DNA from 3 places in the Williamsia sp. Y853 genome. Region 2 is predicted to be linked to each of the others. Evidence: predicted binding sites of a transcription regulator. Region 2 holds the regulator's gene; each other region holds the start of a gene.
The links. The regulator LexA, encoded in region 2, represses DNA repair genes until DNA is damaged. The targets are predictions, from matches to a motif close to CGAACANNTGTTCG.
Positions count from the first base shown of each region.

Region 1 (10,851 bases), 480 kb from region 2:
CAAATACCGTCATCAGGTCGACGCGATCATTGTCGAGGACGGACGGGCAGTGGGTGTCCGCGGGACGGTGCTGGTCCCGTCTACCGAACCACGCGGGGTGTCGTCGAGTCGGGAACGAGAATCAGACTTCGAGCTTCGAGCGCGGGCGGTTGTCGTCACCTCCGGCGGAATCGGCGGCAACTTCGAACTGGTCAAGAAGAACTGGCCCACAGATCGATTGGGTCCGGCACCCGAGCACATGATCACTGGTGTCCCCGCCCATGTCGATGGCCGGATGCTGCAGATCACCGAAGATGCGGGCGGCAGCGTGGTCAACCGCGACCGGATGTGGCACTACACCGAGGGGATCCAGAACTGGGATCCGATCTGGCCCAATCACGCGATCCGCATCATCCCGGGTCCGTCTTCGCTGTGGCTCGATGCGACCGGAAAACGATTGCCGGTACCGAACTTCCCCGGATTCGACTCATTGGGCACGCTTGGGACGATCACCCGGGGCGGCCACGATTTCACCTGGTTCATCCTTACCCAGGCGATCATCGAGAAGGAGTTTGCGCTCTCGGGTTCGGAGCAGAACCCTGACTTTACCGACAAAGATTTCAAACTCCTTCTGCAGCGGGTCAAAAAGGGAGCCACCGGTCCTGTCGAGGCATTCAAGGAACACGGTGCCGACTTTGTGGTTCGCGACAATCTTCGAGATCTGGTGGCGGGCATGAACGAGATCACCCCCGGACCACAGCTGGACTACGACCAGGTTGCTGCGGAGGTGCGCGCCCGCGACAGCCAGATCGACAACAACTACACCAAAGACATGCAGATCATGGCGATTCGCAATGCGCGTAACTACCTCAGCGACAAGCTGGTTCGAGTGGCCACGCCGCACCGCCTGGAAGACCCCAAATATGGTCCGATGATCGCGGTCCGCCTGCATCTTGTGACACGCAAGACCCTGGGTGGTCTGGAGACAAATCTCGACTCGCAGGTGATCCGCCACGACGGCAGTGCCTTCGAGGGTCTCTATGCCGCCGGCGAGGTCGCCGGATTCGGTGGCGGCGGGGTACATGGCTACAACGCATTGGAGGGCACCTTCCTGGGTGGTTGCATCTTCTCCGGTCGCGCGGCGGGTCGAGCGTTGGCGCGGGATCTCGGCTAGTCGCTAATCGATCTGTTCGGGATTGTCGATGTCGATGTCGATGTCGGGTTCGTGGTTGCCACGATTTCGGGTGAGTTTCTCTAGGTGTTGCGTCAGCGCTACCTGGCGGTCGGCCAGCGTCTTCTGCCAGGCCGCTGCGACGGTTTCGTTGGCGTGATGGGCGCGGTTGACCCGCGGTTTGCGTTCCGGGTCCACCGATACCGGCGGTATCCACCCCACCCGTCCTTTGTCGGGGCCCTCGGTGATCATGATGGTCTGCCACTGATCAGGACCATCACCGATCATTTTGTGATGCGGCGGGCCAGGCGTTGACCTTTCTGCGCGGTCCGTTTGGCCCGGCCCAGATACAGGACTTCAGCGGAGTGGTCGGCGAATACCGCGAGATATTTGTCGGAGCGGGTCGCCAACTCCAGTGCGTCCCCGATCGGGATATCCACCCCGGAAGCGGTTTTCGCGATCCCGGCGCACTCTTCGAGTTATTGTTTGGTCATTGTGATGATGATCTGCGCCGGCAATCCCCGATGGGACTTGCCGAGCAGGTTGCATTCCAAAATGGTCTTCAGGATTGCCTTGAGCCCGTCGTGACGCATCTGGCCCCGCGAACGGGTGTCACGTTCGGCGGCTGCCTTCATCAACTCTTGATCTTGCTTCGGATCATCTGACGCGCCGGTGGGCGAGTAGGGGTCGGCCGGATTATTCATCCCCGGTGCGGCCCACACATCCATCACGGTGGTCAGCAACGCCAATGTTTCTGGATCGAGGGTGCCCGAGATTTTGGCCATCAGATCCACACCTTGATCGCCGATACTCACCGAGCGTCTGCGGGCCCGATCACTGTCGTCGGTCAACCGGCCATCGGGATCGACCCGGGCCAACACCTGACTGCCCGCAGCAGCCAGGCGGGTCGGATCGGACTCGACGGCTTCTTCGGTCATCCACTGATCGACCACGTCATACACGGCCGGATCAGCAGCTGAGGGGATCTGTTTGCGCACATCCAGCATCACATCCATATGCGAGGCGCCGATCAACCCTTGGGACCAGGCCTCTTCGGCGGCAGGGCATTTCGGTGCCAGCTCTTCGCCCTGCATCGTGTGGAATCGGCCGACAGCTTCCAGGCCGCGGATCCTGGACATGGTTTGGCCTTTGGTCAGCCGCAACTCGCCACGGGTGAAACCAAACAGCGATGAATACCCGGCCTTCGAAAACGACGACCGATCCGAGACCACCAACAAGTGTCGCAACCCGGCGAGCTCGAGCTTACGAGCGATCCGTTCATGCACCCGCACAAGCTCATTGACTTCCGCATCAGACATATCGGAATCAGTGCAGTCCGCGATATCGGCAACCAGCAACTCCAACTCGAGATATTTGCGCACCAACACCGGAACCGAAGAAGAACCAACCGCAACCTCATCAGACGGATCGTCAGTCATCATGCCCCCCAGCACATCTGATCGCCAGCTTTCAACCAGGATACCCCGGAGAACGCGATGTGTCGAATGTTTGTTCGATTGGAGAGGTTCGCAACGCCCTACTCTGCGGTCGAGAGTTTCGGGAAACATCCGGTGAGACAACGCGTTGCGCATCAGATGCATTGGCCAACCAAATTGACGGTTGCGGGCTAGCCGACCCGTTCTGGCGGTGCGGACTTCACCTCGGCGGCGTCGTCGGCGGGATCGTCGGCCGCGGCGACCGCTTCGGCGTGCGCTCTCGGGTTCGCGGCGCGCGCCCGCAGATCGAGGTGGTAGGAGATGATCGCCAGCGTGAACAGCCCGACCCCCAGGCCCACAAGTGCCCCGAACCCCTCGACGGCAAAGTCGACCAGCGCGTTGAGCAAGGTGGAGATCAGTGCGGCATAACGCAGGAACTGCAGTGGCCAGAGTTTGTCGGTGCGATTGCGGGCGATCATCGCCGGTACCGCAAGTGCCAATGTGGCGGTGGCGCTCACCAGGGAGATGACGCCGGCCGCGTCCCTTCCGTCGAGGTCGAGTACCAGGTTGTCGCTCTCGTAGTAGCCGTCGATGGTCAGCCCGATGACAGTGAAGACCAGGGCGACGAATGCCGAGAAGATCAGTAACCAACACATGATGGGAAGCCACCGGGGATTGAGTAGGAATCTCGGAATCAACCGAGGTGCCCACTGCTGCAATGCGTGGAGTCGGGCCGATGCGACGGGGGCGCTGATGAGCAGTTCTCGGATGTTCTGTGCGGTTTCCGGGTCCGCGTCGAGTTCCTCCGCTTGCTCCACCATGCGTAGAGCGAGTTCGCGGCGATGTGTCTGGAGGCCGCGGGCCACACCGTCGGCGGCGATGGCTGCCGCCGACGCGAGATTCTCGTTTGCGCTCAGTGGCCTGATCTCCCTCATGATCCGACCGATGATGATCACGACAACCACCAGCACGTACATGATCTCGGCCGACGGCCCATAGAAATAGTCGTTGTTCTTGGTGACGAACTTGCCGACCTCGTCGAGGAAGAGCCCGAACCCGATGCCGCCGAACAGGACCGTGGCCACCCGCGCCCCGTAACCGATAAACCACCAATTCACCAGCAGCGCAAGCATCATCAATCCGCCGCCGTACAGAGCGTGAGCGATGTGGAGGGTACCGCCACCGACCTGCGGGTAGTCGGTCAACCAGAGATATGCCCTGGTGACCAGGATGGTGGCGATCGCGATGATCAGGAATGCCTCGGCCGAGGAGGTTCCCGTCGCATTACGGGTGAACAACCCGATTTTGGGCGCCTGGCGGACAGTCGATGTCACAGCATTCCTCGGCTCGTCGAAATATGTAGGCGGACAGTGGTGGATCGAATTGTAGGCGTGCACCCCGCGCGGTATGTCGCCTTCATAAGGGATACAAGGGGAGATGTCCGTTTTTCTTTCGAAGTCGGGTGAGCTGCGGTAATCACGCATACGCTGTACTGATGATGAAACTAATCCGGTCGGTAACTGCGGTGGCGGCCTTGTCCTGTGCCGCACTGATGGTGCCGACCACCGCGAATGCAACACCCGGTGAGGGCATTTCTGCGGTGACGTACGCCGATATCGAGATCCCCGCCGATCTCTTGCCCTTCATTCCCGATGGTTTGCATGCGGTGGCCAAGCAGATCACCATTGCGCCTGGTGGAACTACCGGTTGGCACTACCATGACGGTCCTGTCGTGGGAATCGTGCAGGCGGGCACATTGACTCACCCCGGGCCGGACTGTAAGCCGGTGATTTACAAGACCGGAGAATTGATCAACGAACCTGCCGGCGACGACAACGTCCATCAAGGGCATAACCTCGGCAAGGTGCCGGTCATTCTTGATGTTGTGTACCTCGAACCTCTGGGCGTTCCGCTGTTCGAAGATGCGGCTGCACCGCCCTGCGCCGCCAAATAACAACCCGCAATTCCGCCGATCGTGCCGATTAAACCGCTGAACGTGCCGAAATAACAATCGAGCGGATGAAAGTAGCAATCATGAGGCCGCGAACCTTCGGTGTTTCCAGCGCCTGATTGTATGTTCGCCCGGTCGGCGGCAATTAGGGCACGTTCGACGGCGTTTTGGGCCCTTGCGCGGGTGGGACCTCTAGCATCGGTTGAGTGAAGATCGCAGGAAAAGTTGCCGTTGTAACCGGAGGTGGCGCCGGAATCGGTGCGGCCCTGGCTCAGGCGTTGGCCGCCGCCGATGTGAGTGTGTTGGTCGCCGACCTCAACGCTCCGGCGGCCGACGCTGTGGCCGCGCAGATCGTCGCGACATATCCGGGCCGGGCGATCGCGATGGGCGGTGACGTCTCCGACCCTGAGGTTCTGGAGGCGATGATCGGTCGAGCCGCGGCAGAGCTGGGGCCGGTCGAGATCTTTTTCGCCAACGCCGGAACCACCGCAGGGCTGGGTCTGGACACCTCCGACGCACTGTGGGAAGTGGCTCTCGACGTGAATGTCATGGCGCACGTGCGGGCCGCCCGGATCCTGGTTCCGCTGTGGCTGGAGAACGGCGGCGGCTATTTTGTGTCGACGGCATCGGCGGCGGGCCTGCTGACCCAGATCGGTTCGGCGCCGTACTCGGTGACCAAGCATGCGGTGGTCGGGTTTGCCGAATGGTTGTCGGTGACTTACGGCGACCAGGGGATCGCGGTCAGTTGTCTGTGCCCGATGGGGGTGGAAACCGCCTTGCTGCGCGAGGGCTTTGAGACGGACACACCGGGTGCTTCGGTGGCCGCGCGGGCGGTGACCGAATCCGGTGTGGTGCTCAGTCCGGCGGATGTGGCCGATCAGGTACTGGCGGCGATGGAAGATGAGAGATTCTTGATTCTGCCGCATCCCGAGGTCCTGGACTTCTACCGTAACAAGGGCTCCGACTACGACCGGTGGATCGCAGGCATGCGGCGCTTTCAACGCCATCTGGTCGCAGACGGAGATTGACCGGGTCACCCGACGACAACGAATGTAGGTATGTGGCAATGGATTTTGGGTACTCCGACCGCTGCGCCGACTATCGTGGGCGCCTGCTGGCTTTTATGGACGAACACATCTATCCGGCTGAGGAGGTCTATGCCCAGCAGATGCGTGCATCCGGCGATCCGCATTTTGATCCACCGATCGTCGAAGAACTCAAAACCGAGGCCAAAGCGCGTGGGCTGTGGAACCTCTTTCATCCCGACCCCCGGTTCGGGCCGGGTCTGAGCAACTCCGAGTACGCGCCGCTGGCCGAGATCATGGGTCACAGTGCGGTGCTGGCCCCCGAAGCCTGCAACTGCTCGGCACCGGATACCGGGAACATGGAAGTGCTCAGTCTGTTCGGTACCGACGAGCACAAAGAGAAATGGCTCGCTCCACTCCTGGACGGGACGATTCGTTCGGCGTTCGCGATGACCGAACCCGGTGTGGCCAGTTCGGATGCCACCAACATTCAGATGAGCATGCAGTCCGACGGTGACCACTGGATCCTCAACGGCCGCAAATGGTGGACCTCCAATGCCCTGCACCCCAACTGCAAGGTGCTGATCGTGATGGGCAAGACCGATCCCTATGCGGCCGTGCACGCGCAGCAGTCGATGATGGTGGTGCCGATCGATGCGCCGGGAATCACTGTGCTGCGCAATCTTCCGGTCTTCGGCTATCACGATCGCGAAGGCCACGCCGAGGTCCTGTTCGAGAACGTTCGGGTGCCGGACAAGGATGTGCTCGCGGGCCCCGGCGCCGGGTTCATGATCGGGCAGGCCAGGCTCGGCCCGGGCCGTATCCATCACTGCATGCGCGCCATCGGTATGGCTGAACGCGCTCTGGAACTCATGTGCACCCGAGCCTCCCTGCGCATCGCCTTCGGGAAACCGCTTGCTGCACAATCGAATATCCAGGACTGGATCGCCGAGGCCAGAATCGAGATCGAGATGGCGCGTCTGCTCACGCTGAAGGCGGCGTGGATGATGGACACCGTCGGCAACAAAGCGGCACGGACCGAGATCGCCGCGATCAAGGTGGCTGCACCGAACATGGCGCTCAAGATCGTCGACCGGGCGATACAGGTCCACGGCGGTGGCGGCGTCTCCGACGACTTCCCGCTGGCCAGCATGTACGCCCATCTGCGGGCGTTGCGCTTGGCGGACGGTCCCGACGAGGTGCACAAACGGACGATCGCGCGTCAGGAACTCGGTCGGTACCGAAAGATCGGGGCACAGCCGTGAGTGGTGCGGTCGGGATCGATACCGACGCCGTCTCGTCCTGGATCACCGGTCTGGGAATCGGCGCCGAAGAACCCATCACGTTCGACCGCGTCGGCAACGGTCAGTCGAATCTGACGTTTCGGGTCCAGGATGGAGCCGGCTCCCGGTGGATCCTGCGCCGTCCGCCGCTGGGCACGTTGCTCGCATCGGCCCATGACGTACTACGTGAGCACCGGATCATGTCGGCGCTGCACGACACCGCGGTTCCGGTGCCGGAGATGATCGCCGCCACCTCTGATCCCGCGATCACCGATGCGCCGCTGGTTCTGATGAGCTTCATCGATGGAGCCGTCATCGACAATCCGGGGGCCGCGGAAGCTTTGTCATTGGATCAGCGTCGCCAGATCGGACTGAGCCTGCCGCGTGCACTCGGAACGATCCACGCAGTGGATCTGGACGCCACCGGACTGTCCGATCTGGCCAGTCACAAACCATACGCGGCGCGTCTGCTGAAGCGATGGAGTGCGCAATGGGACCATTCGAAAACCCGGGAGGTCGCCGAGATCGCCGATGTGGCACAGGCTTTGGCAGAACACACACCCGAGCAGGACGAGTTGACGCTGGTGCACGGCGACTACCACCTCAGCAACGTCATCACATCACCGCAAGATGGTCGGGTGGTCGGCGTCGTCGACTGGGAACTGTGCACGCTGGGGGAGCCGCTGGCGGACCTCGGCAACCTGCTCGCTTTCTGGCCCGAATCCGGTGACGGATTGACCGGACATTTCACGGTGCCCACCGCACCGGGCTTTCCCAAACGTGCCGAATTGATCGACGCTTACGCCGAGGCCACAGGACGGGACGTCAGCCAGATCGGGTACTGGCACACGATGGCGCTCTGGCGGCTGACGATCATCGCCGAAGGGATCCTTCGGCGGTTGCTCAATGATCCCCGGAACGCGTCGCGGGATGGGGGGCCGACCAGGCAGGTTGTCGACGACCTGGTCGCGCTCACCGTTCAGGTGGGCAAAGACGCATCGATTATCTGACCCCCTGACCCTCCGACCCCTGACCCTCTGGCGGCGCTGACCAGTGCGTGCTGTTCAGGCCGGTCGCGGGATCTGCGACATCTGTCCCTGGCCGATCCAGGCAGGTACCGCGCTACGGATGTCGCGGGCGGCAGTGATCTCGACGTCGCCGCACTTCAGTGCAGAGTTCCAGGAGCGATCGCCACGCCAGATCGCGGTCAGGTCCCGCAGGGTCGCGTCCACGGTGGCGTCGATGTCGAAACCGGGGTCGTAGTCGCAGACATCGACGTCGCCCCCGGATACCACCAGCCACCACCGGGACGCCTTGGCCGGGACTCCGGCGAGGTGGAAGGCCACCACCGTCCGCGAACGCGGCCACTGATCGATGGGGACGGTCCGGCGAATATCCCACAACAACAGGTGCGGATCGAGGTCGGCTTCGCCGAGTTCACCTATCCAGCGCATGCCCCACGAATTGAGCGCCTGGACGACTGTCGACAACTCTTTTCCGCTCTCGGTGAGCGTATATTCTGTTCTGCCGCCATCGATCTCGCGAGTGATGATCCCGGCGCGTTCGAGCGTCCGCAGTCGCTTCGACAGCAGCGCCGGGGACATCTTCGGGACCCCGCGCCGTAGTTCGTTGAAATGACTACTGCCGGCGAGCAGTTCACGCACCACCAGTAGGGTCCACCGCTCGTCGAGAACCTCCATGGCCTTGGCGACGGGGCAGAACTGACCGTATCCAGACATCGGGACTCCTTGCGTTGTCCTTGCCAGTACACACCCCGTCCGTTCGGCGCACCAGTACAGATTCGAAACCGGGTTCGGTACAGATCTGGAACTGGATGACGCGGTGAGGTGGTTGCAACATCGAAGACGTCAGAAATCCGCAAACCGGTTACGCCACACGAAGGAGTCCGGCGATGGCAACACGAACAACGACCCCCGACCCGATCAAGATCAAGCACCGAGCGTTGTGGGCGTCCGGTGACTATCCCGCCGTGGCCACCGAGGTGATCGCAAACCTCGGTCCGACGCTGGTCGACGCGGTCAAGATCCACGAAAACGACCGCGTACTGGACGTCGCCGCGGGTTCGGGTAACGCAGCCATCCCCGCTGCCGAGACCGGTGCCACGGTGGTCGCCAGCGACCTGACCCCCGAATTGTTCACGGCCGGGCGACAACTGGCCACCGAACGGCAGGTCCAACTCACGTGGCAGGAAGCAGATGTAGAAGCACTTCCATTCGACGACAACAGCTTTGACGTCGTGATCTCGTGTGTGGGTGCGATGTTCGCGCCGCACCACCAGGAGACTGCCGATGAGATTGTCCGGGTCTGCCGCTCGGGCGGACGGATCGGTCTGATCAATTGGACTCCGCAGGGGTTCATCGGCCAGATGTTCGCGACGATGAAGCCTTATGCACCTCCACCGCCTCCCGGTGCACAGCCGCCGCCGTTGTGGGGTCAGGAGGACCATGTGCGGACGCTCTTCGGCGACCGGATTGCCGAAGTCGCCGCAGTCAGGCAGACGTTGAAGGTGGACCGGTTCGAGACCCCCGAAGAGTTCCGGGAGTTCTTGAAGGCGACCTACGGTCCCACGATCGCGGTCTACAAGGCCAACGCCGAAAACCCCGAGGCGACAGCGACTCTGGACACCGGGCTGGCCGACCTCGCACGCAATGCCCTCGATGACGACGGTGTGATGGAGTGGGAGTACCTGCTTGTCACCGCAGTCGTGAGGTGACAGGCAGATCGCTCACTCGACGACATGGGTCGGCACTTTTGCCCGCCGCATTTTGAAAATGGGGTCAATTGTTGGCGTCCACCGCGACAGCCGGCATGGCGATCCACGGTTCCAAAGCACCTGGATCCTGCAATTCGATCCAGGCGATGACGTCCTGGTATGTCGCGCAGAGTGTTTCGGGTTTGCCGCAAACCTCGCTCATGAAGTCCGCGGTGGCGGGATTGAAGGCGTTCCCGCTCCAGTCGTTGAAGTGATTGGCGATCACCAGCGGGGCACGATTTCCCTCGTATGCCCGTTTGTACATGTAGTCGTACGACTCTTTGACGATCTTGCGTATCTTCGGGGCGTCGCCGGGTTGGTTTTTTGCCTTGTTGAAGGTGTACCAGTAGTTGTAGTCGAGCGCGGTCTGCCGATGATTGAGCGGCGGCGACCACGTGTACGGAACCGGGAATTCCCAGACACTGCCCACCTTGGTCGGCCAATAGACGCCCGGTTGGCGTGCCGCCTTGGACGAATCCCAGGTCATGTCGTGTGCGCCGAGAGCCGGAAACAATTGACCCATACCGCCTTCGAGGCAAGGTGTGCGCCCGCCCTTGACGACATCGGATCCGAATGCGAGGTCGGGCGCGTTCGGCAGGTTGTTGATGGTCTTCCAGTCACTCATCAGGTGGAAGAACTCATCGAGTTCGTGGTTCCATTCCGCGGTCGACCAGTCCTTACCGGGATTCTTTGTGCCTGCGCACCAGTGTCCTACGTAGTGGGTGCCCATTTCGTGACCGTCGTACCAGGTCTTGTTCAAGTATTCGACCTGTTCGATGACTTCTTCTTCGGTGCCACCGAATGCCAGGGCCGATTCACCGGGTTTGTATCCAGGGCCCTGATATTCGGATTTATTGTCGTCGGTGAGGAAGTACAGGCCGGTCATCAGCGCGGTGAATCGTGCGTCGACCTCCTTGGAGGTCTCGAGGAACAGGTCCCAGTTCTCCGACACCCCGACTCCGTCGAATGAGAAGAGGATGAATTGCGGTGGCTTTTCTCCCGCCGCCAATTTCTTCATCGGCACATTGCTTGCGGTTCGCACCGGTCCACCATCGTTGGAAGTGCCCGTGTCCGAACCGGATCCGTCGACGACTGCTTTCGGATCAGCAGGTTGTATATAGCCCAGAAGGACGTCGGGTCGTTCGGCGCCACAGGCCGTGAGGATCAGAGCAGTCAAAGCAATGTTGAGCGTCCACAGCTTCGCCGGTCTGCGGTGGTATTTCTGCACCCTGG
Region 1 covers NZ_JBXCJC010000003.1:720,008-730,858, reverse strand. The annotation lists gene AC1TPF_RS19615 (FAD-binding dehydrogenase) at 1-1,153, shown strand, start outside; gene AC1TPF_RS19610 (hypothetical protein) at 1,157-1,438, opposite strand; gene AC1TPF_RS19605 (hypothetical protein) at 1,435-1,590, opposite strand; gene AC1TPF_RS19600 (DUF222 domain-containing protein) at 1,630-2,592, opposite strand; gene AC1TPF_RS19595 (hypothetical protein) at 2,778-3,920, opposite strand; gene AC1TPF_RS19590 (cupin domain-containing protein) at 4,082-4,540, shown strand; gene AC1TPF_RS19585 (SDR family oxidoreductase) at 4,744-5,565, shown strand; gene AC1TPF_RS19580 (acyl-CoA dehydrogenase family protein) at 5,604-6,827, shown strand; gene AC1TPF_RS19575 (phosphotransferase family protein) at 6,824-7,855, shown strand; gene AC1TPF_RS19570 (winged helix-turn-helix transcriptional regulator) at 7,910-8,584, opposite strand; gene AC1TPF_RS19565 (class I SAM-dependent methyltransferase) at 8,758-9,579, shown strand; gene AC1TPF_RS19560 (polysaccharide deacetylase family protein) at 9,644-10,846, opposite strand.
Region 1: a site for LexA is predicted at 2,653-2,666, ahead of AC1TPF_RS19600 (DUF222 domain-containing protein). Genes of this name have one in related genera too.

Region 2 (10,851 bases):
CACCCCCGGCGTATCGGGCTTCGACCCGCCGAGCGGGATCGGCGCCGGACTCGTGGTGGGTTGGCTGGCGATGTTCGTCCTGACCTTCCACTGGGCGCGCGTGGTGTGGGTACGCACCTCGGTGCAGCTGTCATTGGAAGCGCAGCGGCGCGACGATGCAGCCGCGCAGGAGCTCAAGGCTGTTGCGCTGCAGCGCAAGTCGGCTACCAAGCATCCCAAGAAAGACAACTGACCGACGCGTTGAAGTACCGATCGTACAAAAAATGACCGGGCCATCGGCCCGGTCATTTTTGTATCTGTATGAAGGTCAGTCGTTGATCGCACCCTCGGCCGCGCTGGCCCATTCACGCCACTGCTCGGCCTGCTCGCGGAGCTTGCGGGCGTCCTTGGCCTTGCCGTTCGCCTCTGCCTTGGCTGCCTGATCTTCGAGCTGGGCAACGCGGTCGGCGAACTGCTGGGCGCGGGCCTTCACGGCCGGATCGGTGCGCTCCCACTGTGCGGACTCGGCATCGCGGATACGTTTCTCCACGGCCTTGATCCGGGCTTCGAGGGAGTGCATCTGGTCGCGGGGAACCTTACCGATCTCGTCCCACTGATCCCGGATCGAGCGGAAGTCACGACGAGCGGCCTCGAGATCACCATCGGGATCGATCGTTTTCTCGGCACGGACGAGGAGTTCGATCTTTGCCGCGGCGTTCTCCTCGAACTCTGCATCGCGTTCTGACGATGCCGCGTTGCGGGCGCTGAAGAACACGTCCTGGGCGGCTTTGAACCGGGCCCACAGTGCGTCGTCCTGATCGCGGGGTGCGCGGCCTGCGGCTTTCCACTGGGTGAGTAGATCGCGGAACTTTGCCGCGGTGTCGGTCCACTCGGTGGAGGACGAGAGCCCCTCGGCCTCTGCGATCAGCTCCTCTTTGCGGGACCGCGCGCCTGCGCGCTCGCGGTCCATCTCGGCGAAGTGGGCACCGCGCCGCCTGTTGAAGGTGTCGCGGGCCTTTGAGTAGCGCTTCCACAACAGGTCATCGGTCTTGCGATCGACACCCTTGATGGTCTTCCACTCGTCGAGAATCTGACGCATCCGGTCGCCTGCGACCTTCCACTGCGTGGATTCGGCGCCGATGGACTCGGCCTCTTCGGCCAGCTCGTTTTTGCGGGCGACGGCCTTGGCCCGGGATTCGTCCCGTTCGTGCTTGACCTTTTCGGCAGCGCCTTCGGCCCAATCGATGATGGCCTGCAGGCGAACCGCGACAGCGTCGACATCACCGATGACCGCTGCGGTCGGAAGCGATTCGAGTAGTGCTGCGGCGCCGACCTTGGTCTTACGCGGATCGCCTGTGCCGGCGTCGAGTCGCTCCTCGAGCAGTTCGACCTCGACGACCAGGTCGTCGAAGCGGCGTCCGAAGTGGGCGAGACCCTCGGCGGCGGTGCCGGCCTGCCAGGAGGCGATCTGGTGCTCTCCGGCGGAGTTCTTCAGCCACACCGCACCGTCATCGTCGATGCGTCCGAACTCGGACGGATCGGAAGCCTGCCTACCGGGCTCGACGGGTGCGGGATGAGGATGGGCCGGCGGATGATGGCCGGGCCGCGGACCGGGCCGGGGGCCCGGCTTGGGACCCGGTTTCGGGCCCGGAGACGGGGTGGGGTTGTCGGTGGCTGCCGGCTGCGGCGTGTGGTCGGTCATGTCATTCCTTATCCCTGCCGCGCGACACGGCTGCCAGTCACATCTGATGCCGACGGTGATTCACCTCCACCGCCCACACCCATTGAAGCAGGTCACCGGCACGGGTGGGGACAGTCGCCGACAAATGACCGGCGGATCCCCGGTTGCGATGGCGTCGGCAGTGCGCCCTGCGGCCGGTCGACTAGCGTTGCGCAAGTGTTGATCGCTACCGCCTTTGTGCCCTCCGCACCCGCTCTGGTGCCCGAACTGTCCGGGTCGCAGGTGCCGGAGTTGGTGCCTGTTCGGGCCGCGACGCTGCAGGTATGTGCAGATCTGGCCGTTCGGTGTCGCGATTGGGTGATCGTCGGAGCGGGCGATCCGGCGAAGCCGATCGCGCCGCGAGGGAGCTTTATCGGCTTCGGGGTGGACATTCAGGTGGATCTGGCCCCCGAGGCGACCGGCCCGGCCGACCCGGAGATGGATCTGTCGTTGTTGATCGGCGGATGGCTTCGCAATGAGGTCGATCCGGAGGTCCGGATGACCACCGAATTGGTGTTCAGCTCGAGTGGTCCATCGGCCTGCGCGCAGCAGGGGCACACGCTGGCCCGCTATCTGGCGACGCGGCCGTACCCGGTGGGACTGCTGGTGGTGGCCGACGGGGCCAATACGCTCGGCCCCAAGGCTCCCGGTGGCGTCGCCGATGGCTCCGAGGCGTTCCAGGACGGCATCGACAGCGCCCTCGGTTCGGGGGACCGCGCCGCACTTGCCGCCCTCGGGCAGCCGGAGTGCGAGATCTTCGGTGTCGATGGTCGGGGCCCGTGGCAGGTCGCCGCGGCAGCGACGCAGGGTTTTGCGGTCACACCCGAATTGCGTTATGCCGGAGCGCCGTTCGGTGTCGGATATAGCGTCGCCCTATGGGATCTGACACCGGGGGACCTGACGCCTGGGGACCCCGCATGGTGACCCCGATTGCCGTGATCGGTCCCACGGCCAGTGGCAAATCTGATCTGGCACTCGACATCGCCGAAGCACTCGGTGGCGACATCGTGAACATCGACGCGATGCAGCAGTACAAGGGGATGGACATCGGCACCGCAAAGGTGCCGGCCGGCGAGCGCCGCGGCATCGTTCACCATCAGATCGACGTCCTCGAGGTCACCGAGACCGCGACCGTCGCGCGCTACCAGCAGGCGGCGCGGGCCGACGTCGAGGCGCTGCTGGCGCAGGGTCGCACACCGGTCGTGGTCGGTGGGTCGATGATGTACATCCAGGCATTGCTCGACGACTGGAAGTTTCCGGCGACCGATCCGGAGATCCGCGGGCGCTACGAGGCCGACCTGGAACGGCTGGGTTCACTGGCGCTGCACGATCAGCTGGGCACGGTCGATCCCGAAGCCGCCCGCAACATCCTCGACACCGACGGCAGGCGCATCGTGCGCGCGCTGGAGGTGGTGGAGCTGACCGGGCAACCGTTTGCCGCCTCGGCACCGACAATCGGTGAACCACGTTGGGACACAACCATCATCGCGCTTGATCGCGATACCGCAGAGCTCGACGACCGCATCGCGTCGCGGACCGAACAGATGTTTTCGCAGGGGTTTGTCGATGAGGTGCAGGCGCTGTTGTCGCAGGGCCTGCGCGAGGGTGTCACCGCGGCGCGGGCGATCGGATATTCGCAGGTGATCGCCGCCCTCGACGGCGAATACGACCTCGCACAGGCGCAGGAACTGACGTTCATCGGCACCCGCCGCTACGTGCGCAGGCAGCGGTCGTGGTTCCGGCGCGACCCGCGGGTGCACTGGCTCGATGCGGCGACACCCGATCTGCTCGGTCAGGCGTTACGCGCCGCAGGCAGGTGAGAACCGGACAGACCCCAGGACGGGTAGTCTTGACGAAATGTTCGGGCGTGTTGATTTTGTGAAGGGGCACGGCACGGAGAACGACTTCGTGCTGTTGCCCGATGCCGGGGTGCAACTGGATCTGACACCCGATTTCGTGTCGGCACTCTGTGATCGCCACCGTGGTATCGGTGCTGATGGTGTGCTCCGAGTGGCCACTGCAGGCGCACTGCTCGGTGCCGGAGTCCTCGAGGTGCTCCCACCCGGCGTCGCCGGGGATGACTGGTTCATGGATTACCGCAACGGTGACGGATCGGTTGCAGAGATGTGTGGCAACGGGGTGCGGGTTTTTGCGCACTACCTCGCCGCACACGATCTGGTGACCGGGCGGACCTTCACGGTCGGCTCGCGCGCAGGTGGGCGCGAAGTGACCGTCCACCATCTGACCGAATCCTCGGCCGACGTCAGTGTCCTGATGGGCCGGGCCCGCGCCGGCGTCGAAAGCAAGGCCACCATCGGAGACCAGACGTATTCGGGTTTGTCGGTCAACGTCGGCAATCCTCATCTGGCCTGCGTTGTCGAGGGCCTCACTCTCGAGCGTTTGAGGAACATCGACCTCACCGCGCCGATTGCCTTCGACCACAACGACTTTCCCGAAGGCGTCAACATCGAGCTGATGACACCGCTGGCCGAGTCGGCCGACGACGCGGTGGTCGGTGAGGTGTCGATGCGGGTGCACGAGCGCGGTGTGGGAGAGACCCGCAGCTGCGGCACCGGCACCGTCGCGGCGGCAAATGCGGCTTTGCGGTCGGTCGGGCGGAGCACCGGTGCGGTGGTCGTGAACGTTCCCGGTGGTGCGGTGACCGTCACTGTCGGTGAGAACGACAACGAGCTCCGTGGACCCTCGGTCTTGGTCGGTGCCGGAATGCTCAACGCAGGGTGGCGTTAAATCCGTTATGCAGCAGACCTGTCCGAATGTCACGATGTTCATCTCATGACTGAACACGAACCCGACTCGAACAAAGCCGACGCGAACGAAGCCGACGCGAACGAAGCCGATCCGAATACCCCCTACTCGGACGGCCCCGACGCAGACGGCCCCGACTCAGACTTTCCGGAGTCGAAAGCCCGAGCGCCACGCGCCCCGGAGGTTCACCTGCCGAACTTCCACAAGGGTCCGACGATCGGCGACATGCAACTCGACGATCGTGCGTCGTTGCGACGGGTTGCAGGTCTGTCCACCGAACTCACCGACGTCACCGAGGTCGAATACCGGCAGCTTCGCCTCGAACGGGTCGTTCTGGTCGGTGTCTGGCTGCAGGGAAGCACCACCGCCCAGGCGGAATCGAGTCTTGCCGAACTCAAGGCCCTGGCCGAGACCGCCGGGTCCGAGGTGCTCGAAGGTCTCATCCAACGTCGGGACAAGCCGGATCCGGCCACCTACATCGGATCGGGCAAATCCCATGAACTTCGCGACATCGTCGAGGCCACCGGTGCCGACACCGTCATCTGCGATGGTGAACTGACGCCCGCACAGCTCACCGCGCTGGAGAAGGTGGTGAAGGTCAAGGTCATCGACCGCACCGCCCTTATCCTCGACATCTTCGCCCAGCACGCCACGTCGCGCGAGGGCAAGGCTCAGGTCGCGTTGGCCCAGATGGAATACATGCTGCCGCGTCTTCGCGGTTGGGGTGAATCGATGTCCCGTCAGGCCGGTGGCCGGGCGGGCAGCAACGGTGGCGTGGGTCTGCGTGGTCCCGGTGAGACGAAGATCGAGACGGACCGCCGCCGTATCCGCGAGCGGATGGCGAAGTTGCGCCGCGAGATCCGTGAGATGAAGACGTCGCGAAACACCAAGCGCACCAAGCGGAAAGAGTCCGCTGTCGCATCGGTCACGATCGTCGGTTACACCAACGCGGGCAAGTCCAGTCTGATCAACGCGATGACCGGATCAGGTGTGCTGGTGCAGAATGCGCTGTTCGCCACCCTCGATCCGACAACCCGGAAGATGTCCCTCGACGACGGTCGAGAAATCGTGGTCACCGACACCGTCGGATTTGTCCGGCACCTGCCCACCCAGCTGGTCGAGGCGTTCCGTTCGACCCTGGAAGAGGTCATCGACGCAGATCTGCTGTTGCACATCGTCGATGGTTCGGACCCGATTCCCACCGAGCAGATCAGCGCGGTGCGCAAGGTCGTCGATCAGGTGATCCAGGACGAGAAGGCAACCGCACCACCGGAGCTTCTCGTGGTGAACAAGATCGACGTCGCCGATCCGACGGTCCTGACACAGCTTCGCAGTCTGTTCCCCGACGCGGTCTTCATCTCGGCGGCCACGGGCGAAGGTATCCCGGAACTGCTCGAGCGGGTCCGCGAGTTGGTGTCGCGGCATGACGTCCATGTCACCGTCCGGGTGCCGTACTCCCGGGGTGACCTGGTCTCACGCATCCACGCCGAAGGCGATGTGTCGCGGGAGGAGCACGGAGCCGATGGCACGGAGATCGTCGCCAGTGTGCCTTCTGCGCTGGCCAGCCAGCTGGCCGAGTTCGCCGCATCTGATCTGTTCTAAAAATCCAGGCCTCCAGGCCCTTGGGCAAAATGTAGAATCCCGTTACAGTTACTGGCACGTCCGCGTTTTGACACCTCGTTATGGAGACCTTGATGGAACGTACGATTTTCGAGCCTGAACATCTTCTGTACCGCGATTCGTACAGAAGCTTCCTCGAACAGCATGTGGCGCCGTATCACGCCCGCTGGGAAGAGCAGAACATCGTCGATCGTGATGTGTGGATCGAAGCGGGTAAGAACGGCTTCCTGGCCGTGGACGCTCCCGAAGAGTTCGGCGGCGGCGGAGTCGACGACTTCCGCTACCAGGCCATCGTCTCCGAAGAGTCCGCCAGGGGTGGGTACAGCGGTTTGGGCTTCACCCTGCACAACGACGTCATCGCGCCGTACCTGCTGGAACTGACCACCGAGGAGCAGAAGGCGCGCTGGCTTCCGGGATTCACCTCCGGCGAGCTCATCACCGCCATCGCCATGACCGAGCCCGGAACCGGTTCGGACCTGCAGGGCATCAAGACCAACGCCAAGAAAGACGGCGACCACTGGGTGCTCAACGGATCGAAGACCTTCATCACCAACGGCATCAACGCCGACCTGGTGATCGTGGTCGCGCGCACCGACCCCGAGGCCGGCGCGAAAGGTTTCAGCCTGCTGGTCATCGAGCGTGGCATGGAGGGCTTCGAACGCGGCCGCAACCTCGACAAGGTCGGCATGAAGGCGCAGGACACCGCCGAACTGAGTTTCGACAACGTCCGTGTGCCCGCCGAGAACCTGCTCGGTGAAGAAGGCCTCGGCTTCATCTACCTCATGCAGAACCTGCCTCGCGAACGCCTGTCGATCGCTGTTGTCGCCGCGGCGGCGATGGAGCAGGTGCTGGAGACCACCGTTCAGTACACCAAGGACCGCAAGGCCTTTGGTCGCTCGATCGGGAACTTTCAGAACACCCGGTTCCTGCTGGCCGAACTGGCGACGTCGACCACGACGACCCGCGTCTTCGTCGACCACTGCATCGGTCTGCTGAACGAGAAGAAGCTGACCGTCCCGGATGCCGCGATGGCCAAGTACTACGCCACCGAGAATCAGGTGCACCTGGTCGACCGGTGTCTGCAGCTGCACGGTGGATACGGCTACATGCGTGAATACTCGGTCGCCAAGGCATTCCTCGACTCTCGTGTGCAGACCATCTACGGCGGGACGACCGAGATCATGAAGGAAGTGATCGGACGTAGTCTCGGGGTCTGATCACCCAGTGGTCCCCTGAACTCGAAAGGCGGGGTGTACCGGGATATCCCGGTACACCCCGCCTTTGATCTGTATGAGAGTGATCTGCCTACGACTCGGAGGTCAGAGCCGACGCATCACAGTGACGACCTTGCCCAGGATGACGGCATCGTTACCCGGGATGGGATCGAACACCGGGTTGTGCGGCATCAGCCACACGGCGTCCTTGGTGCGCTTGAACGTCTTGATCGTGGCATCGCCGTCGATCATCGCCGCCACGATGTCGCCGTTGTCGGCAACATTCTGCTGGCGTACGACCACCCAGTCGCCGTCGCAGATCGCGGCGTCGATCATCGATTCACCGACGACCTTGAGCATGAACAGCGAACCTTCGCCCACCAGCTCTTTGGGGAGTGGGAAAACGTCTTCGACAGCTTGTTCGGCGAGGATCGGACCGCCGGCCGCGATCCGGCCGAGGACCGGGACGAACGTCGGCGTCGGCAGGGATTCGTCCGGTGCCTGAACCTGTCCGGCGGCTGTGGCCGGATTCAGATCGGTGTCCTGGATGTTCACCGCGCGAGGCCGGTTGTTCTCGCGCTGCAGGAAACCCTTGCGTTCCAGCGTGCGGAGCTGATGGGCGACGGACGATGTCGAGGTCAGGCCGACAGCGTCACCGATCTCCCGGATGCTCGGTGGGTAGCCGCGCTCGCGGACCGAGGTACGGATGACCTCGAGAACCGCTTTTTGGCGGGGGGTCAGTGAGCCCTCGGCGAGTGGTTCGGTGGCGACAACAGTGGTCGCGGTCCCGTCCGCCGGTGTCGGGGGCTGGGTTCTATCGGCCATCAGGTCCTCCAGTTCATGCGGTGTCGGGCGGGGTCCATGTCGACAAAGATAGTGCAAATGGTCACAAGTCTCAAACATTTGTTCGATCAGGCGTGGCGCTTTGTCGGAGGCCCGTGGTACTAATCGAACACTCTTTCAATCGAACGAGTGATCGAATAGGGATCGAACCGATGACCGAGGACTGAACCCCATGACTGCAGCCACCACCATTATCCGGCCGGCCACAGCTCGGCCTGTTCACCACCCCGAGAGCGGTACCCGCACGCGCACCACGCGCCCGGTACGGCCCGAGGACACATCACGCCCGGCCGGTCGCCGTCTGCCTGCGCAGCGCCGGGTGGCCGTCTCGTGTGCCGATTCGCGTAACTCCGAGCGGCGGATACCGACCGCTCGCGAGATGGTCTTCGCCCGCAGGCGCGCCTGGGCGGGCGCAGCGGTCGCCGGTGTCGGTCTGATGCTCGTGGTCGCCTTCATGACCTTCTTCGGCGGGGTCATGCAGCAGTCCGCGGATCCGGCCCGCGTCGGCACCGAGGTCGTCCGGGTCCAATCGGGGGAGTCGTTGGGCGCCATCGCCTCCCGCATCGCACCCGAGATGCCGACCGAAGCCGTGGTGGCGAAGATCATGGAGCTCAACGCCATGAACAACTCGGCACTGTCGGTGGGCCAGGCATTGGTCACGCCCGTCTACGCGAGGTAGACGTGGAGGGGCTGCAATCCCGGACGGTATCCTCGGAGTCACAGTGTCTGGTCACTCCGCCCAGGCCGTCGACCGTCGAGGATTCGTGCATGCATTGCCCGTTTTGCAAGAACGAGGACACCCGCGTAGTCGATTCGCGAGTGGCGGACGAGGGGCAGGCCATCCGTCGCCGCCGCGCCTGTTCGCAGTGTGCACGCCGTTTCACCACGGTGGAGACCGCGGTGCTCTCGGTGGTCAAACGGACCGGCGTCACGGAACCGTTCAGTCGCGAGAAGGTCATGCGCGGCGTCCGCCGGGCCTGCCAGGGCCGTTCGGTCGACGACGACAAATTGCAGCATCTTGCGCAGCAGGTGGAAGAAGCAGTGCGGGCATCAGGTTCGGCGGAGGTACCGGCCAATGAGGTCGGCCTGGCCATCCTCGGCCCGCTTCGCGATCTCGACGAGGTCGCATACCTGCGGTTCGCCTCTGTCTACCGGTCATTCGACTCGGTGGACGATTTCCAGAAAGAAATCGACGACCTCCGATCAAGCAAGTCCTAGCGTCACTACCGCAAGTCCTAGCGCCGCTACCGTAAGTCTCGGATTGCCTTGATGGCACGCTTTTCTGAAATCGGGTACGCAGTTCGCAGCTGTTGAGCAAACAGTCCGACGCGCAATTCCTCGACAATCCAGCCTGCAGCCTCGCTGACCGCATCGCGCCGCTGCGGCGGGATCATCCGCAGATGGTCTGTCCATGCGGCCACTACGCGATCGATGGCTGCCATCGACGCGGCGTCCCGTGCGGCGGAGGCAGGCAGCTGTTCCAGCCGGGCCAGGGCGGCATCCAGATACCGCGGGATCTCGGGGAGGTGTTCGGCGCCGGTGGCCGAGATGAATCCGTCGAAAACAAGATCGCCGAGTTGATCCCGCACGTCGTCGGCAGCGTCGGCCACCGTGGTGGCCGCGATGGCGGTGCGCAGCGGAGCCACCCGGGTCAGGATCGCCGCGGCTTGGCGCAGTTTGGTCGTGGCCCGGCTCGTGACCTGCCCGGCGACATGGCTTTTCAGGGCGGTGTAATCGGCAGCGGTCCAGACCTCCGGCTGCGGGGGGACCAGGTCGATCACGGCCGCTCGTACGCAATCGGCAAGCAGCGCCTCTCCGGTTGGGTAAGGGCTTTGGCTCAGCGCCAGCCGCTCCGCGGTTCCGAGAACAGAAGTCGCGTTGTGCCGTAGGCCAGGTACATCGTTGATCAGCAGTCCGATCAGGGCGTTGTACATCGCGCTGCGCTGCTCGGACTCGGTCGACATCGGTGCGACGGTGAAGCCACCTCTGCGGGGCACCAAGGCCGGGTAACTCGTGATCTCTTGTCCGGCAACAGTGTTGCGGACCGAGCGCGCGATTGTTCCGAACGTCTTGTCTGTCCAGGTGGTTGCCACCGGCGTCGACTCGGTCGCGGCCTCTTTCTCCAGAGCCGCGCGGGCCTTGCCGCCGAGTCGTTCTTGGAGCTCTGTCAACGATTTGGAGTGGCCCAACTCCTGGCCGTCCGGGCTGAGCGCCACGAACGTCATCCGCAGGTGGTCGGGCAGTGCGGTCGGCCTCAGATCGGCGGCTGCGATTCTCACTCCGGTGAGCCGGGTGAGTTCGGCGGCGACGCTGGACGTCAGGGGCTTGGCACGCGGTGTGACCGCATCAAGGATTTGTGAGGCCAGATCCGGCGCCGGACCGATCTGGCGCCGAAGGGTTTTCGGCAGGGTGCGGATCAATTCGGTGACCAGTTCGGTGCGCATACCGGGGACCAGCCAGTCGAAGCCCGAAGGCCGCGCCCGCATCAGCAGGGGCAGCGGAATCAGCACACTGACGCCGTCGTCCTCGGCGCCGGGCTCGAAGTGGTACCGGAGATCGTACGTGGCATCAGCCTGGCGCCAGGTGTCCGGGAAACCGGCCGGATCGCCTGAAACAACGTCGGCGGGATCGAGATCGAGGAGGTTCGGGTCCTTCTTGCGTGCGGTTTTCCACCAGGTGTCGAAGTGCCTGCCCGAGACCACCTCTTGA
Region 2 covers NZ_JBXCJC010000003.1:239,939-250,789, forward strand. The annotation lists gene AC1TPF_RS17275 (Rv2732c family membrane protein) at 1-232, shown strand, start outside; gene AC1TPF_RS17280 (DUF349 domain-containing protein) at 308-1,681, opposite strand; gene AC1TPF_RS17285 (class III extradiol ring-cleavage dioxygenase family protein) at 1,877-2,623, shown strand; gene miaA (tRNA (adenosine(37)-N6)-dimethylallyltransferase MiaA) at 2,575-3,519, shown strand; gene dapF (diaminopimelate epimerase) at 3,557-4,447, shown strand; gene hflX (GTPase HflX) at 4,691-6,067, shown strand; gene AC1TPF_RS17305 (acyl-CoA dehydrogenase family protein) at 6,160-7,302, shown strand; gene lexA (transcriptional repressor LexA) at 7,405-8,124, opposite strand; gene AC1TPF_RS17315 (LysM peptidoglycan-binding domain-containing protein) at 8,315-8,821, shown strand; gene nrdR (transcriptional regulator NrdR) at 8,911-9,360, shown strand; gene hrpA (ATP-dependent RNA helicase HrpA) at 9,387-10,851, opposite strand, start outside.

Region 3 (10,851 bases), on a different contig from region 2:
TTGCGGTGCCACTGGATCCTCGCCACCGACTGGTGACCACCAAATACAACCCGGCACGCACGTGGACACCGGAGAACGCGGTCGGGATCGGCGGCGCCTACATGTGCATCTACGGCATGGAAGGCCCCGGCGGCTACCAGTTCGTCGGGCGCACGACGCAAGTGTGGAATCATCGACACCCTCTGGAGGCGGCAGGGTTCGACCCCGAGCACCCGTGGTTGCTGCGCTTCTTCGATAAGATCAGGTGGTACCCGGTGAGCGCAGACGAACTGCTCGACCTTCGGGCCGACACGGCCGCCGGACGCGGCCGGGTGGAGATCGAGCACGGAACGTTCTCACTCGCCGAACATCAGAAGTATCTCGAGGAGAATGCCGCCGACATCGCGACCGAGCGAACGTCGATGGAGATCGCCCGAAACGAAGAACGTCGACGCTGGTCCGACAGTGGCGAGTTCGCCATCAAAACAGGAAGGGTGGCATGAGCCGCATCACCGAGATCTACGCCGCCATCGCCGCGGCCGATCGCCCCGAAGTCTTCATCACACTGCGCGATGAAGCCGACGTAACCCGGGAACACACTGCATCTTTGGCCGCCGGAGGTCCGCTTGCCGGTGTTGTCCTGGCAGTGAAAGACAACGTTGATGTGGCCGGACTCCCGACCACCGCCGCCTGCCCCGGATACGAGTACCTGCCCGACGTCGATGCCGCTGCGGTCGCCGCACTCCGGGCAGCGGGCGCGGTCGTCATCGGCAAGACCAACCTGGACCAGTTCGCGACCGGCCTTGTCGGTACCCGCAGTCCCTATGGAGCGGTGCGTGATTCCCGCCGTGACGACCGGATCTCGGGCGGTTCCAGTTCCGGATCCTCAGTCGCCGTCGCACTGGGTTTCGCCGACATCGCGATCGGCACCGACACAGCCGGATCCGGCCGCGTGCCTGCCGGATTGCAGGGCATCGTGGGCATCAAACCGACACTGGGCGTGGTCAGCACCGCCGGCGTCGTGCCCGCGTGTGCGAGCTATGACTGTGTCACAATCCTCGCCGCCGACCTCGATCTCGCCAATCGTGCGATGGGTGTCATGTCCGACGTCGGAACATGGCCCGCCAAAACATATTTTGCGGCCGGCGAGCAGCCCGTGGTTGCGGTCCCGGACACATTGCCCGCATTGGATGAACACTGGCAGGCCGCATTCGAAGCGGCCGTCGGCCAGGCCGTGTCGGCGGGCATCGCGGTCAAGCGCATCAAACTCGACGACTTCCTCGCCGCCGCCAAACTCTTGTACGAGGGAGCGTTGGTGGCAGAGCGTTATGACGCTGTCGGCGAGTTCATCTCGGCCGCCAAGGATTCGGACGGCCTCGATCCGACCGTGGCCGGCATCATCGGTGATGCCGATCGCTTCCGGGCAACTGATCTGTTGGCCGACCGTCGACGCGTCGAGGAGCTTCGCGTCCGCGCACTGGAGACGCTCGGCGACGCGTCGGCACTCTTGGTTCCGACTGCCCCGATGCATCCGACACTGGCGCAGGTGGCTGCCGATCCGGTTGGTGTCAACGCGACGATGGGCACGTACACCAACTTCTGCAACTTGTTCGATATGTGCGCCGTGGCAGTCCCGGCCGGAGAAGTGATCGAATCGGACGGCAGCACAGCGCAGTTCGGGATCACCGTGATCGGACGTGCATACGACGACGCCGTCGCCCTCGACATCGCCGGGCGCATCGGCAGCAGCCTGCCTGCCACCGGTCCATCCTGGCCGGAGCGGGCCGGCGCCGACGTCACCGAGGTGTTTGTTGTCGGGGCCCATCTTCGTGGACAGCCACTGGACCGCCAGCTGACCAGTCGTGGCGCCCGCTGGTCGGGTGAGGCCGCGACCGCACCGGACTATCGCCTGGTCGCACTCGACACTCAACCCGCCAAGCCAGGACTGGTTCGAGACAGCGAACACGGCAAGTCCATCCGCGGTGAACTCTGGACCCTGTCACCGGCAGCCCTCGGCGAATTCCTCGCAGAGCTGCCCGCACCGATGACACTGGGGCCGGTAGAACTGTCCGACGGTCGCTGGACCGTCGGCTTCGGATGCAGCCACGACTCGGTGGCCGATGCCGAACCACTCACCGCGACACACTGGTTGGAGCGCTGAACACTCCGCACTAACCCCGAAGTTCCGAGATGACCCGCCCGTACGCCTGCATATCGGCGGCGGGCGGGTCGATCGGCGTGATGTAGCTGACCCCGAACCTGTCCCGCAGTTCCCGGATGCGCGCAACGACCTCACTGTGACTGCCGTGCAATCCGTTTGGCAGGGACAGGAGTTCGGCATCGGTATCCGTCGGCCGATGGCTGCGAAGGACATCGAGGTCGGGGTCACGATCGATGGCGAGATCGAAGATGATCAGATTGATCTCGAGTTGATCGAACCGATCACCGGCCTTGGATCGGATGAAATCAACACGCTCGGCCAGCATCTCGTCGTCGGCCACTGCGGCGATGGCAACGATGTCGGCATGCTCCGCCGCGAGGGTGAGAACCTTGTCTCCGGTACCGGCGATCATGATCGGCGGCGGAGTCTGCACCGACGGAGGCTCGTGGTCGTCGCGGCCGAGAAGGTCTTTGAGTGCCAGCACCATCTCCCGCAAATGCTGCACCCGCTGCCCAGGCGTCCCGAAAGGTATTCCAGCAGCCTCAAACTCACTCTCCACATAGCCGGCGCCAAGACCGACCTCGAACCGTCCACCACTGAGTTGATCGACGCTGGCGATGTCCCGGGCCAACAGTACCGGTCGATAGAAGCCGACATTGAGCACAAACGTGCCGACCCGGACGGTTGGCGCGGCCGCCGCTGCGGCGGCCAGCATGGGGAAGGGCGCCCCGAGTTCCAGGTGGTCTGGCAACAAGATCACATCGACGCCACATCGTTCGGCATCACGCACCTCCGCCAGAAAATCATCCGCGCTGCCACGACCCAGCAGATTCACACCGAAACGGAATTCACGCGTTGCACCCATGAAATCCACCATATCGAAGGATTCCACCTCCGATGCCGGAGATACGGCATGGACAATGGAACAATTTGTGGTGCTGTGGATCTCGATCCCCAACACCCCAACATATATGCTCATAGGGTGACGTCGGCCGTTCCCGAAATGCCCATTCCCGAGCTGCTCGCCAGATTTGTCACCGCAGATGAGCCCGTCGAAGCCGTGTGGATGAACGGCGCCGGCGGAGTGACATACCGCTTGGGAACCGGGCCGACGACCCGCTATTTCAAATGGCAGCCCCCACATGCGGAAGTGTCGTTGGAACGTGAAGCGCGCAAGCTGTCTTGGACGAATCCGCACACCCCATCGCCTCGCGTCATCGCGGCTGGTCGGTCCGAGCGGGCGGCATGGCTTCTCACCCGCGCACTCCCCGGGAGCAGTGCTGTATCGCCGCGCTGGCTCGCCCGACCCGATATTGCAGTCCGGGCTGTCGGGCGTGGTTTGCGGGAACTCCATGACAGTTTGCCGGTCGAGCAGTGCCCCTGGCAATGGGATCCAGCAACACGCATCGCCGACGCCGCCTCCAGAAACATTCACGTGGACCGCGTTCTTCATGACCCCCCTACGGTCGATCATCTCGTCGTCTGCCATGGGGATGCGTGCTGCCCCAACACCATCCTGACCGACGCCGGGGAGCTCTCCGGTCACGTCGATTTCGGTTCCCTTGGTATCGGTGATCGTTGGGCAGATATCGCAGTGGCCGCCATGAGCACCCAATGGAACTACGGACCTGGTTGGGAGCATGAACTGGTCAGCGCGTACGGACTCCCCGTTGATCACGTTCGGTTGGACTACTACCAACGGCTGTGGAACGCCACCTGACACTTGTCGGACCCCCTCGTTACACTAATGGACCGCGAACGTGAGTTTAGCGAAAGATGTTGCAGTGCAACGGGATCAGTTACCCCGAACACTTGTGCGAATGCGATGGGGCGAGTAAAATTGGGCCATGGACTTCGGGGAGATGTTCGCCAGGTTGTCAGATCTGGCAGGGGATGCGACTTTGGTCGCCGGTGATGATGCGCAGGTATCTTCACGAACGGTGGCAGTTATTCGACTCAATCATGTTGTGGAGCAGATACTTTTCCGTCTGGCCGGTGAACTCGATAAGCGTCGGATCGCGCAGAAGAAAGGCGTGGGGTCCACAGCCAAACTATTACGGGACGCAGGTGTCGCGCCGACCGTCGCGCACCGATATGTGCGAGTAGGTAAGGCACTCAGCGGCATTCCGTCGATTGCCGATTATGGAATCGACGGACAACTATCCGGTGAGCACGTGGATGCGATTGTGAAGGGGCTCCATCATATTGAGCGTCGCAACCCAGAACTCCCAGCTACTGACCGTTCCGATTGTGAGCGCGGACTGCTAACCGAAGCGTTGATGGGGACGCCGGCGGCAGTATCGGTACGGGCACGGCATATGGCGTTGGTGTTATCGCCGCCGGACAAAGAGATCCCGGACGCCGAAAACCATGATTTGAACGAGTTGTCATTCGGAACCGGCGATGACGGCCGCACCCACGGCACCCTCGATCTCGATAGTCTGCTCGGCGAAAAGCTGGCGGTGGCACTGGATCCACTGTGCAGGCCGGTACCCGAACCCGACGGCTCGCCGGATCCGCGGAGCACAGGCCAAATCCGGGCTGATGCTCTGGAACGATTGCTGGATTCGTATTTCGATCAGGAAGACCGGCCCACCCGGGGCGGGGCGAAACCACATGTGACGGTGACAGTCTCGCCGGAATATCTGCAACAACTGCAGCTGCGCGGTATCCCGGATCCCACACCGCCGGCCATGGCGCCAAAATTCGAATGGACCGGCCCCGCCTCAGCACCCACCGCCCAGATGGTGGCCTGTGATTCGGTGATCACCAAGATCCTGCTCGACAGTGAGTCGGTCCCACTCGATGTCGGACGCGACCAACGCACCGTCACCCCCGCGATCCGCAAAGCGTTGATCGCCCGCGATCAGGGGTGTGCGTTCCCTGGATGTGGCTGCGCCGCGGTCTACACCGACGCCCACCACATCGACTTCTGGCGCAACGGCGGCAGCACCAGCCTGACCAACATGGTCCTACTCTGCCGCCGACACCACCGCTACATCCACCACCACGGCTGGACCGTGTTCCTGGGCCACGACGGCCATCCATGGTTCATCGCACCCGGCACCACCACCGAACTACGATCCCACGCCCGCCGCACCCTGACCACCGAACTCACCGCCGCATAAGACGGCGAGACACCAAACCGCAAGACCGAGCAACACAGGCTGAACCCTGTGTACTGCAAGATCTTTGAGAACTGAATAGTGAAACCCCGGGGCCATCAGATCCCGGCCCGGCCTGGTAAACGCGCACTGGCGCGATTCTCACCAGGCCGGCCGGGACATGGTGGTACAGCTCCGCATGACAGCGCAGTGGTCGACCACGGTTTCGGGAGCGAACCATCCTGCTGCTGAGGAACTTCCGCACAGACGGCCGCCACGCGGCACAGTCCTACCGCGAAGGTCTGCCCCAAGTGACACCACGGACCCCACGCACTGCTTTCCGCGCCGCACGTCGGGTCACGTTGCGGATCGAAATGGGTGGGTTGGCCCGCAGTGCAGCCAGTTCTTCGTCGTGTCGGCGCCGGAGGTCGGCGATCTCGTCACTGTGCTGCGCACGCTGTTGCTCGAGCTGGTGTACGAGTTCGTCGCGATTGACGGCGGCCTCGGCCATCTCGTATTGCATGGCGAGAACGCGGGTGTACAGCGCAATCCGATTGTTCTCCATGGCCGCCAGCAACGGCGAATTGTTATAGGGTTCGAGCGCTTCACGGAGGCGCTCCGCGCGCTCCACGTCTCCGGTTGGGTAGATGATCCCGAGTCCAAAAATTGCCGGCACCAAAGCGAACTCGTGCGTACCCGACGGTTGCGCTGCCAGGGCGTCTTCGACCGCGGTCAGCACGCCGTTGCGCTCACCCCCGGCCTCGACGGCAACTGTGAACTGACCGAGACCGACGAAACCCGCAGGAGTGACCTCGTCGTGCCACACCGTGGGCCCGTCATCACCGTGCTCGTGAACAGCCTCGGTATCGACAGCGTCGGCGTCGTAATACAGATCTCGCCGACCCCAGGGCCACAAGACGTCATGAAGTATGACGATCGCGTCGGGAGCCTTGGCCAGAATCCAGTCGAGTTCGGCACGGACGGTGGCGTAGTTGTGGTCACCGTCGAGTACGTAGACATCGCCACTCGGTATACCGTCGAGAATCTCCGGCGAGAACCCCTCCACCAGGTGGAGATTGGGGTTATCCGCCAGAGCTTTTCGCATATCCTCGGTCGGACTCGATTCGATGCAGTACACGTCGTTTGCACCGCGCTCGAGGTAGATCGAACTCGCGCCGCCGGATTCGACGCCCACCTCCACCACGATCGCCGGACGCGCCGCCGCGAAGACGCGGCCGATCACCTCGGAGAACAGGGTCAATGAGTGCAGAAGCAGTGGAGCCCTGCGCGCATTCCGCGCCTGGGCATGTGGATCGCCTCGATCCCCGAACTCAGGTGTCGTCACGGTCGTCGTCCTCTTCCTTCGGTGGAGGTGGCGGACTCCCGGCGCGAGTGACGATGCGGGCCACACCGGCAGCCAATGCCAGCGGCCCACCCGCCCGCAGTTCCTCCTTGGCGCGAGCGGTCAACCTGGCGAGTCGCGGTCCGGGTGGCGGTCGATGCTGCAGGCCCGACAACGACTGCGGGAGAACAGCAAACGCGATGGTGACCTGAGCGGTACTGACCGGAGCACCGGCCCGCGCGGCCAACGGTATCCACAGGGCCGAATGTGGGGCGTGGAACTCGACCAGATTGCCGCCCAGCCACGTCGATTCCGCGTACACCAGGCCGGAGAAGTCCCCGGGATGCTCCCAGCGCAGCGGTTCCGGCAACCGATGCCCGCCTGCGGTGACGGTGGCCTCGATCCAGTCCACCCGCACCAGCGCCGGACGCCCTGGGATCGCCAACGAGATGTCGGTCGCGTCGAACGCCTCGAAGTTCAAGCGCGCGAACGACAATCCGTTCCGGTTGATCCGCAACGGAACCTTCGGTCCGTCATGCCACTTGCCGTCGCCGGTCCGGAAACGCAGCACAGTCTCGCTACCCGGGTCGTCCGGTTCGAAGACCTCGGCCGGTACGGCACCCGAGTTCACGGCCTCGGCAGCTGCGGCCAGCTTCGGATCCGTTGCCGCCAGAACCTGCGGCCAGAAAGAGTCCCGCATCAGGAGGTCAGTGACATCCCCCGGCGACATGTACCCGACGGCGGGTAGGAGATCCACCGGGACCACATGACTCACCAGATCGGAGCCGAAGTTGTCCTCGTGCTCCCACGCGCCGAAGACCGAGGCCTCGTCAGCAGTGGGCGAGATGATGGACGACGCCAGGATATTGCCGAGCAGCGGCACCTCACCACCGTTGAACGCCGGCCAGTCCGACAACGCCGAGGCATATCGAATCCATTCACCCTGGAAAGCGTGAACACCCTCGTGCAGCGCTGCGCGCGCGTGTATCTGGCTTGCCGAACCCGCTATCGGTCCGAGGACCGGTTCGCCCTCAGGGGTGAAGTCGAGCAGCGATCCGCAGAGGCTGCTCACCCCCTGTTCCAGAACCTCCGGACTTCGGATGAGGGGGCCGACGATCTCGACGGGTTCACCGGCGGAACCGAGATATCCTTCCAGACGCAGACCACGCAGTGCGACCGCGGTACTGCGTGTGTCAGTCGCGAGGTACAGGCCTGCCGGTGTGATCGGAATCCCGGCCAGCTCCAAGGCCGTTGCCAGCTGGCTCTGGATGGTGGCGCCCCACCCCAGATCCACCAGCGTGAGATCGGTCGAGTCGAGTGCACCAACCGACCGCAGATGCGCGAGGAGCCGTTCTCGGGTGGCTGTTGCCGTGGTGGCGATCCGGTTGCGTATCGACGGAGACTCGGTCAGGGCGGTGGCCACGTCGTCGGCGATGATCCCGTTGTCGAGCACCGTGCCGAGCCGCGCCGACAACGCCGGGACGTCACCGGGCCGCAGCTGGAGGATGCCAAGCAAGCCGCCGATGGTCATACCGTGACGGCGCCGCATGAACTTGTGGATGCTGTCCTGATCGACGACTCCCAGTGCCGCAACCGATGTCAGATGCCGGGACAACCACACCGGCTTCGCGGTGACATCGAAGCCGTGTTGGCGGGCAGCGTTGTTGATCAGGGTCGAGAGCATCTCCCCTTCCCGCATCGGACACCAGAGCATCGAGGTGCCCTCTTCGTGAGCCCGGCGCGCGGCCCATTCGGCAAAGCCGGTGAGCACCGGTCCGAGCACCGATGCGCCGTAACGCCACGTGCAGGCCACATCGGGCGCGACGGCATCGAGTTGCGCATCCTCGATCAACTTGGCGCGCAGGCTCGTGATGCCGAAGTCGCCCTGCGTCAGATCCAGACGAGGCGCGCTGGGACCAAACGGTCCGAGTGGGCTGCGCTCGCGGCGCAGGATCGGCTCGTATCGCTCACCGATTCGCGTGAAGTGCACGGTCCGGACACCCAACTTGCCGGGCACCGTCACATCCGGACGCTTGTTGTCGCCGATGTGCACGATCTGGCTTGGCACCACGCCCAGCGCCTTGACCACGATCTTCCACAGACCTTCGGCCTTGTCCACACCGTGCTCATGCGAGCGAAAAAACCTCGCGGACTTGAGCGGTTCAAGACCCGGCTGGTCGAGAAAGCGGTCGAGATGTTCCTGGAGGAAGTAGGTGTCGGACACCAGAACGATCGGAATCGAGTGCGTGTGAGCGGTGTTGATCACCGACGCGATGTCGAGGTCCGGAACCAGGGTCCGGTATTCCTCGGCGATCTCGGCATCGACGTAGTAGTCGATGTCGCCTGCCAACATGATCGTGGTGGGCATCTCACGCCAGATGTCATAGATCGACACCTCGGGGCCGAGTGCTCCCCGTCGCTCCCGCGAATCCGATTCGGCCACGATCCGCATCCGGCGGAAGGTGGCGGCATCCACCCACGACGGTAAGGCGCCCTCTCTCGCCAGCCGTTCACCCAATACGGCGAACAGATCGGTCGGCCGCGGAACCCGCCGCCACAACACCGTGTCGAAGATGTCCAGCGATAGGACAGAACATGATCCGTCCTGCAGCATCTGCTGTACGTCTGAGAGGGTGGTCCGGCCGCGACGCACCACCTGGTTGTCGGATTCCATCACTTCGTTGATCAGGGCTCTGTCCAATCGTGTTCGTCTGGGTCCAGCCCATCCTAGTGACGCAACCCACTCATGGCGCGAATGACTGATTTGCCGGTCTCGAAACAATGGCGGTCCAGGTACAGAGTCTTGCAATCCAACATCGCGGACTGCGGATATCTCACCGGAACTCAAGTGGGCCAGCATGTTGATCACCGACCCGGTACCTGCAAGATGAGTGGCATGGGTGTCATCTATCTGGTTCGGCACGGTCAGGCCGGCGTCGACGAAAACGGCTACGGCAGTTTGACGGAACTGGGCCGCAGGCAGGCTCGCAACGTCGGCAGGACGCTTGCCGCCCGCGCAGGCAAGGTGAACTTCACGGTGTCGGGAAACCTCGCGCGCCAACTCGAGACGATCGAGGAGATCGTCGCGCAGTTCCCGAGCGGTGCAGCGCCGGAACCGGTGGTGAACCCGGGCTGGAACGAGTACGACCTCGAGCGCCTCGCCCAGACCCACGTGCCGCCCACCGGCAACGCACCCGAGGCCGCCTCCGCGCAGCGCGGGTTCCAGCGCAACCTGGACGGCGCGTTGATCGAGTGGGCGAATGCGGCTGACGGTTCGTATGCGAAATACCGCGACGGTGTTCGAGGAGCCCTGGCCCAGATCGCCGAACACGCCGGACCCGGCCAGGTGGCGATCGCGGCGTCGTCCGCCGGAACCATCGGCGCGGTGATCGCGGACCTCTGGGGCATCAGCCCGGAGAACTGGCCCGCGGTCTCCCGGACGATGGTGAACGCGTCGATCACCAAACTCCTCGTTGGCAGCTCGGGCATCAACGTCATGTCGGTGAACGATCACGCCCACGCCGACATCGACGACGACAACGAAGGCACCCGGCCGATGATGACCATGCGCTGACCGCAGCCCGGGCGAGGGCTGATCAACGTTTGCCGACGGCCGCGCTGGGCACACTGCGGATATGCAGCCGCAACGGACGCAGGCCCGCAACATCCTGGTCACCGGCGCCACCGGATACATCGGCGGGCGCCTGGCACCGCGATTGATCGAACGAGGGCACGATGTCCGGGTGCTGGCGCGAACACCGGACAAGCTCCGGGGTGCCCCGTGGGCCGAGCGCGCAACGGTGATCAAGGGAGACCTGTCGGATCCGGCATCACTGGCCGAGGCGTTCGACGGCGCCGACGTGATCTATCACCTGGTTCACTCCATGGGCGGGACCAAGGACTTCAAAGCCGAAGAGCAGCGCGCGGCCCGCAACGTGGTCGCAGCGGCCGAGGCCGCCGGAGTGAGTCGCATCGTCTACCTCAGTGGATTACATCCCACCGGCGTCGAGCTCTCGGAGCACCTCAGTTCACGCTCCGAGGTCGGCGAGATCCTGATGGACTCCGGCATCGAGACGATCGTTCTGCAGGCAGGCGTGGTGATCGGCTCGGGTTCGGCGTCGTTCGAGATGATCCGGCACCTGACCGAGCGTCTACCCGCCATGACCACGCCCCGGTGGGTGCACAACAAGATCCAGCCGATCGCGGTGAACGACGTCCTCCATTTCCTGGTCGAAGCCGCAACCGCCCCGGTACCGGAATCCCGG
Region 3 covers NZ_JBXCJC010000001.1:984,830-995,680, reverse strand. The annotation lists gene AC1TPF_RS04885 (5-oxoprolinase/urea amidolyase family protein) at 1-482, shown strand, start outside; gene atzF (allophanate hydrolase) at 479-2,140, shown strand; gene AC1TPF_RS04875 (TIGR03621 family F420-dependent LLM class oxidoreductase) at 2,151-3,005, opposite strand; gene AC1TPF_RS04870 (phosphotransferase) at 3,144-3,860, shown strand; gene AC1TPF_RS04865 (HNH endonuclease signature motif containing protein) at 3,988-5,268, shown strand; gene AC1TPF_RS04860 (class I SAM-dependent methyltransferase) at 5,534-6,589, opposite strand; gene AC1TPF_RS04855 (HAD family hydrolase) at 6,576-9,260, opposite strand; gene AC1TPF_RS04850 (histidine phosphatase family protein) at 9,483-10,160, shown strand; gene AC1TPF_RS04845 (DUF2867 domain-containing protein) at 10,222-10,851, shown strand, end outside.
Region 3: a site for LexA is predicted at 3,946-3,959, ahead of AC1TPF_RS04865 (HNH endonuclease signature motif containing protein). Genes of this name have one in related genera too.